Regions from separate parts of the Cupriavidus sp. UME77 genome, predicted to be linked through region 2. Evidence: predicted binding sites of a transcription regulator. Region 2 holds the regulator's gene; each other region holds the start of a gene.
The links. Region 2 encodes HrcA, which represses chaperone genes, less so after heat shock. Its sites were predicted from a motif close to TTAGCACTCNNNNNNNNNGAGTGCTAA; they were not measured.
Positions count from the first base shown of each region.

Region 1: the regulator HrcA is predicted to act here: its motif matches at 815-841, upstream of rpoH (RNA polymerase sigma factor RpoH).
Region 3: the regulator HrcA is predicted to act here: its motif matches at 1,062-1,088, upstream of groES (co-chaperone GroES).

Region 1 covers NZ_LZZU01000017.1:82,025-84,225, reverse strand. The annotation lists gene A9975_RS07390 (pirin family protein) at 1-560, opposite strand, end outside; gene rpoH (RNA polymerase sigma factor RpoH) at 958-1,854, shown strand; gene A9975_RS07380 (SCO family protein) at 1,943-2,201, opposite strand, start outside.
Region 2 covers NZ_LZZU01000072.1:30,425-32,625, reverse strand. The annotation lists gene hemH (ferrochelatase) at 1-437, opposite strand, end outside; gene hrcA (heat-inducible transcriptional repressor HrcA) at 550-1,587, opposite strand; gene A9975_RS28455 (NAD kinase) at 1,702-2,201, shown strand, end outside.
Region 3 covers NZ_LZZU01000082.1:6,722-8,922, reverse strand. The annotation lists gene groL (chaperonin GroEL) at 1-637, opposite strand, end outside; gene groES (co-chaperone GroES) at 678-968, opposite strand; gene A9975_RS31360 (zinc-dependent alcohol dehydrogenase family protein) at 1,499-2,201, shown strand, end outside.

The sequences.
Region 1 (2,201 bases), on a different contig from region 2:
AGGCTGGCGCCCGCCTCGAGCTCAATGGCCACGTAGAGCGTGCGGCTGAACACCTTCACCGGCGCCTCGGCGCCAAACGCATCGCCCGCAATCACCGTCATGCGTACGCCAGGGCGCTCCAGCTTGGGCAGCGTCGCGGCCGGATGGTGATGAAAGGACGGCTCGACGTTCTCGTGCTCCTTGGGCAGCGCCACCCAGGTCTGGATACCATGCAGGCGCGGCCCGGCATCGCGGGCGGACTGGGGCGAGCGCTCAGAGTGCGCGATGCCGTTGCCAGCCGTCATCCAGTTCACGTCGCCCGGCCTGATGACCTGTTTGCTGCCCAGGCTGTCGTGGTGCAGGATCTCGCCCTCGAACAGGTAGGTGACCGTGGCCAGGCCGATGTGGGGATGCGGGCGCACATCGGCGCCTTCTCCGGGCGGCATGGCCACCGGGCCCATGTGGTCGAAGAAGATGAATGGGCCGACAGTCTGGGTTGCCGCGGCGGGCAGCAGACGGCTCACGGCAAAGTCGCCGAGGTCACGGGTGTGCGGCTTTAACAAGTGCTCTATAACAGACATGATGGTCCCCGGTTTGGTCGATGCTGGCGCTCAGCATCACTGAGACAAATGAAAAGAGTGTAGCTGCTAGAGAAACACAGCATCTCAACGGGCGACAGAACCGGCAGGGGCATCGGCCCTCTAATCATTGTCGGATCGTTCGCGTACCCGCGTGAGATAGTGGCCTCGTCACATCCTGCAAGATGCTGGACCAAAATACTATGTAGAAGAACCATTCGATTACCAGGAACTATCAACCCTATTGGCACTCCAACTTAGCAGTCCCCCGGCTTGAGTGCTAATATGTGTTGCAATGCAGTGCGAAACCCCGAAAAGGGCCGCACACGCGGGCAACCCACCCGCCGGATGCGAAAGGAGCTATCGAGTGAACGCAGTCCTATCTGCTGACCAAACCCAAATGACCAACCGTCTGCCTGCGGTGCCACAGGGCGCCGGGACGTTTGCGCTGACCTTTCCCGGAACGCTGGGAAATATCGACAGCTATATCCAGGCTGTCCACCGTATTCCCCTGCTTACCCCCGAGGAAGAGCAGCGGCTCGCGCGCGAGTTGCGCGAGCACGACTCCGTCGATGCGGCGCGCCGCATGGTGCTGTCGCACCTGCGCCTGGTGGTGTCCATCGCCCGCCAGTACCTCGGCTATGGCCTGCCCCACGCAGACCTGATTCAGGAAGGCAATATCGGCCTGATGAAGGCCGTGAAGCGCTTCGACCCGGATCAGGGCGTGCGGCTGGTGTCGTATGCGATGCACTGGATCAAGGCCGAGATCCACGAATACGTGCTGAAGAACTGGCGCATGGTCAAGGTGGCTACCACCAAGGCCCAGCGCAAGCTGTTCTTCAACCTGCGCAGCCACAAGCAGGGTGCCCATACCTTCACGCCGGAACAGATCGACGCGGTTGCGCGCGAGCTGAACGTCAAGCCGGAAGAAGTGATGGAGATGGAAACCCGCCTGTCGGGCGGCGACCTGGCGCTCGAAGGGCAGATCGACGATGGCGAAGAAGACTTCGCGCCCATCGCCTACCTGGCCGACAACCACAACGAGCCCACCCGCGTGATCGAGGCGCAGCGCCACGACCGCCTGCAAGTGCAAGGCCTGGAAGAAGCGCTGTCCAAGCTCGACGACCGTAGCCGCCGCATCATCGAGGCACGCTGGCTGCAGGTCAACGACGACGGCTCGGGCGGCTCGACGCTGCACGAACTGGCTGACGAATTCGGCGTCTCCGCCGAACGCATCCGCCAGATCGAAACCGCGGCGATGAAGAAGATGAAGGGTGCGCTGCAGGCCTTTGCCTAAGGCTTAAGCGCGCCAGAAGTAGAACAGGGCCGGTCTCGCGACCGGCCCTGTTTTATTTTGCCCGCCGGCTTCGCGCCGGCGGCTCGCCTCAGGACAGCAGTTGCTTGAGGTCATGCACGATCGGCTCCGGCCCCTGGCCGTGGCGGATAAACAAGCGCAGCTTGCCGCTCGGGTCGAACACATAGCTGCCCGCCGAGTGATCCATGGTGTAGTTGTTCGGGGACGTGCCCGGCACCTTGGCGTAGAACACCTTGAAGTCCTTCGCCACCTTCTGCAGCGCGGCATCGTCGGCCGGACGCATGCCCAGGAAGCGCGGATCGAAGGCCGGCACATACTGCGCCAGCAGC
Region 2 (2,201 bases):
AGCGGCAGCAGCAGGATGCGCTCGGTCCCCTGGCGGCGCAGCGCTTCCAGCACCGAGCCGATCGAGGGATTGCCGTACCGCATGGCGCACGCCACCGTCACCTCATGGCCCTGCTGGTTCAGGAGCAGTTGCAAGGCGTGCGCCTGGCGTTCGGTGTGCACCAGCAGCGGGGAACCCGTCATATGCGCCTCCCGCAGCCAGATCGACTCATACTTCATCGCCGAGGCGCGCGAGCGCAGCGGCACGATGATGCCGTACAGCAGCGGCAGCCACGCCGCACGTGGGATCTCCACGACGCGCGGGTCGGACAGGAACTGCTTGAGGTAGCTGCCGACCGCCTTCGGCGTTGGCGCATCCGGGGTGCCAAGGTTGATCAGCAGGATGGCCGTGCGCGGCGCCTGGCCATGCTGGTAGGCCGGTTCAGGGGTGAACGTCATGTAATTTCCGGTGTGGCGGGGCGGCGCGGGCACAGGGCGCGCGGCCGCCAGGTCTCGCCGAGCTTACAGGATGAGGGGAACAGGCAGTTTGTGAGACCGGGCCGGGCCAACACTAGTTCTGGCTGAGTGCGCTGGACAACAAGCGCGCGGTGATGTCGACGATCGGGATCACCCGCTCGTAGGCCATGCGGGTCGGCCCGATCACCCCGAGCGTGCCGACGATCTGGCCGTCGACTTCGTAGGGCGCGGTAATGACCGCCATGTCTTCGAGCGGCACCAGCTTGCTCTCGCCGCCGATGAAGATCTGCACGCCCTGGGCATGGCTGGAGACATCGAGCAGCTTGAGCAGGCCGGTCTTGTGCTCGAACACGTCGAACAGGCGGCGCAGCTTTTCCATGCTGGAGGACAGGTCTTCCACCTCCAGCAGCTTGCGCTCGCCCGAGATGAAGACGTGGTCGTCTTCCCCCTCGGCCATGGCACTGCTTCCCGCCTCCACTGCGGCCTGCATCAGCTGCGACATATCCATGCGCAGCGCCTGCAGCTCGCCGCGCAGGTGGTCGCGCACATTGTCGAAGCTCATGCCGGCAAAGTGCGAATTGATGAAATTGGCGGCTTCGACCAGTTGCGACGGGGAATACGGCAGCTCGGTCTGGATGATGCGGTTCTGCACGTCGCCCTCGGGGGTGACGATGATCAGCAGGATGCGCTTGTCCGAAAGCCGCATGAATTCGACCTGCCGGAACGCCTGGGCGCGCCTGGGGGTCATCACCACGCCGGCGAACTGCGACAGGTTGGACAAGGTGTGCGCCGCCGACGTGATCATCCGCTGCGGCCCGAGCTGCTGGCCGTGCAGCTGGCCCCGGATCTTGCCGGTCAGCTCGGCCAGGTTGAGCGCGCCATCCAGCGGCTGGGCGGTCAGCATGGTGTCCACGAACAGCCGGTAGCCGCGCGGCGTGGGGATACGCCCGGCCGAGGTATGCGGGCTGGCAATGAACCCCATTTCCTCCAGGTCGGACATCACATTGCGGATGGTGGCCGGAGACAGGTCGAGACCCGAGTACTTCGACAAGGTCCGTGAGCCCACGGGCTGCCCCTCGGCGATGTAGCGCTCGATGAGGGTTTTGAGAAGCGTTTTCGCACGTTCATCCATGATGCTCCTGATTTTACGCAAGTTTTCACCATTCGGGCGGCTCATCGGCGATCCGGCCCGGCGCCAAGCGCCCTCCTGCTGACAATGGTCACGGCGGTATGGTCTAATCCCGGCATGTCTTCGCTCCCCAAGCCCGGCGCCGCGCGCGCCCCATTTCGCACCGTCGCCCTGATCGGCAGGTACGCCACAGCCGGCATCGAGGGCCCGCTGGAAGAGCTGGCCGCCTGTATCCTCAGGAATGGCCAGGATGTGGTGTTCGAGCGAGACACGGCCCTGGCCACCGGGCTGACCGACTATCCGGCGCTGGCGCCAGACGAGATCGGCAAGCATGCCGATGTGGCGGTGGTGCTCGGCGGCGACGGCACCCTGCTGGGCCTGGCGCGCCAGCTGGCCGGCTACCCGGTGCCGCTGATCGGCGTGAACCACGGGCGCCTTGGCTTCATGACCGACATCCCGTTGCAGGACGTGCATTCGGTGCTGCCCGACATGCTGGCGGGCCGCTACGAGTCCGAGACCCGCATGTTGCTGGAGTCCCAGGTGGTGCGCGACGATGGCGTGATCTTCTCCGCGCTGGCCTTCAACGACGTCGTGGTCAACCGTTCCGGCATTTCAGG
Region 3 (2,201 bases), on a different contig from region 2:
CAACTTGCTTTTCCGGGTTGTTGATGAAGTACGGCGACAGGTAGCCGCGGTCGAACTGCATGCCTTCCACGACTTCCAGCTCGTCGGCCAGCGACTTGCCGTCTTCCACGGTGATCACGCCTTCCTTGCCGACCTTGTCCATCGCTTCAGCGATCAGCTTGCCGATCACTTCGTCGCTGTTGGCGGAGATCGAGCCGACTTGCGCGATTTCCTTGCTGGTGGTGGTGGTCTTGGTCAGCTTCTTCAGCTCTTCAACCGCGTTCACCACAGCCTTGTCGATGCCGCGCTTCAGGTCCATCGGGTTCATGCCGGCGGCAACATACTTCATGCCTTCGCGCACGATCGACTGGGCCAGCACGGTTGCGGTGGTGGTACCGTCACCGGCGTTGTCGCTGGTCTTGGAAGCCACTTCCTTGACCATTTGCGCGCCCATGTTCTGCAGCTTGTCCTTCAGCTCGATTTCCTTGGCCACGGACACGCCGTCCTTGGTCACGGTCGGGCCGCCGAAGCTGCGCTCCAACACCACGTTACGACCCTTCGGGCCCAGGGTAACCTTGACTGCGTTGGCGAGAATGTTCACGCCTTCGACCATCTTGGCACGGGCGGCGTCGCCGAATACTACGTCTTTAGCTGCCATGTTCTGAATCTCCTAAATCTGTACGAATGGGGTGCGTGGATTACTTGTTCACCACAGCCATGATGTCTTCTTCGCGCATGACCAGCAGTTCCTGGCCATCCACCTTCACGGCCTGGCCGGCATACTTGCCGAACAGCACGCGGTCACCCACCTTGACGTCGAGGACGATCGAAGCGCCCTTGTCGTCCTTCTTGCCGGGGCCCACGGCGAGCACTTCACCTTGATCAGGCTTTTCGGCAGCGTTGTCGGGAATCACGATGCCGGAAGCGGTCTTGGTTTCATTGTCCAGACGCTTCACGATCACGCGGTCGTGCAAAGGACGCAGATTCATACGGACTCCTTGGTACAAAAAGTGATTTTAGATTCACAAAAAATGACCGCCAGCACTGACGGCCAGCAGAATTAGTACGCTGGGAGAGGTCTGTTAGCACTCATGCCCAACGAGTGCTAATTATAGGGACGGGGGGTAGCGTTTTCAAGTCAACGACTTGATACGTGTTTACCCTGGAATTGTGAAAATCGTTATGGGGCCTGGCCGCGCGGCGAGATCTTTATTTGCGTCCCACGGGGATTCGGACAGATTTCGCCGAAAGAAAAGTTGCTCATGGATCACCAACCCAATGCCTCGGGGCCGGATCGCCGCGTGCCCCCCGTGGTGTTGACTGCGGCACTTTCGCCTGCTGCCCGATCATCAACGTCACCCACGCCCAGGGCGACATGACAAGACGCCAGCCCATTCAAAACTGCATGGCAAGAGTACAGAAGCGTTGATTTACGAGCGCGCCGGCCTGGCCAAGAATGGTCACACCAACCCTTCGCCACCCCTTCGCTACTTCATCGCCAACTTATCCGGAGCGCGTCATGTCCCAAGCCACCATGCAGGCCCTCATCGTCGAATCCGCGGGCGCGCCGTTCACGGCCGTCCAGCTTCCCAGGCCAGTGGCCGGCCCCGGCCAGGTGCTGGTGCGCATCCTGGCCAGCGGCGTCAACCCGCTCGACACCAAGATCCGCGCCGGCCAGGCGGGGCACGCCCGCCACCCCTTGCCCGCCGTGCTGGGGCTGGACCTGGCCGGCGTGGTCGAAGCCGTGGGCGCGGGCGTGACGGCCTTCGCGCCCGGCGACGAGGTCTATGGCATGACCGGTGGCGTGGGCGGCCTGCAAGGATCGCTTGCGCAGTACGCGGCGGTCGATGCCGACCTGCTCGCGCGCAAGCCCGCCGCGCTGTCGATGCGCGAAGCCGCCGCATTGCCGCTGGTGTTCATCACCGCGTGGGAAGGCCTGGTCGACCGGGCGCGCGTGCAGCCTGGCCAGAAGGTGCTGGTGCATGGCGGCGCCGGAGGCGTGGGGCATATCGCGGTGCAGATCGCCCGCGCGCTCGGGGCGCAGGTGTATGCCACGGGCTCGGCCGCGCAGAAGGCGATCATCGAGGGCTATGGCGCCACCGCGATCGACCACGCCACGACATCCGCCGCGCAGTATGTCGACCAATACACCGCCGGCGAGGGTTTCGACGTGGTCTACGACACGGTGGGCGGCTCGGTGCTGGACAATTCGTTCCTCGCGG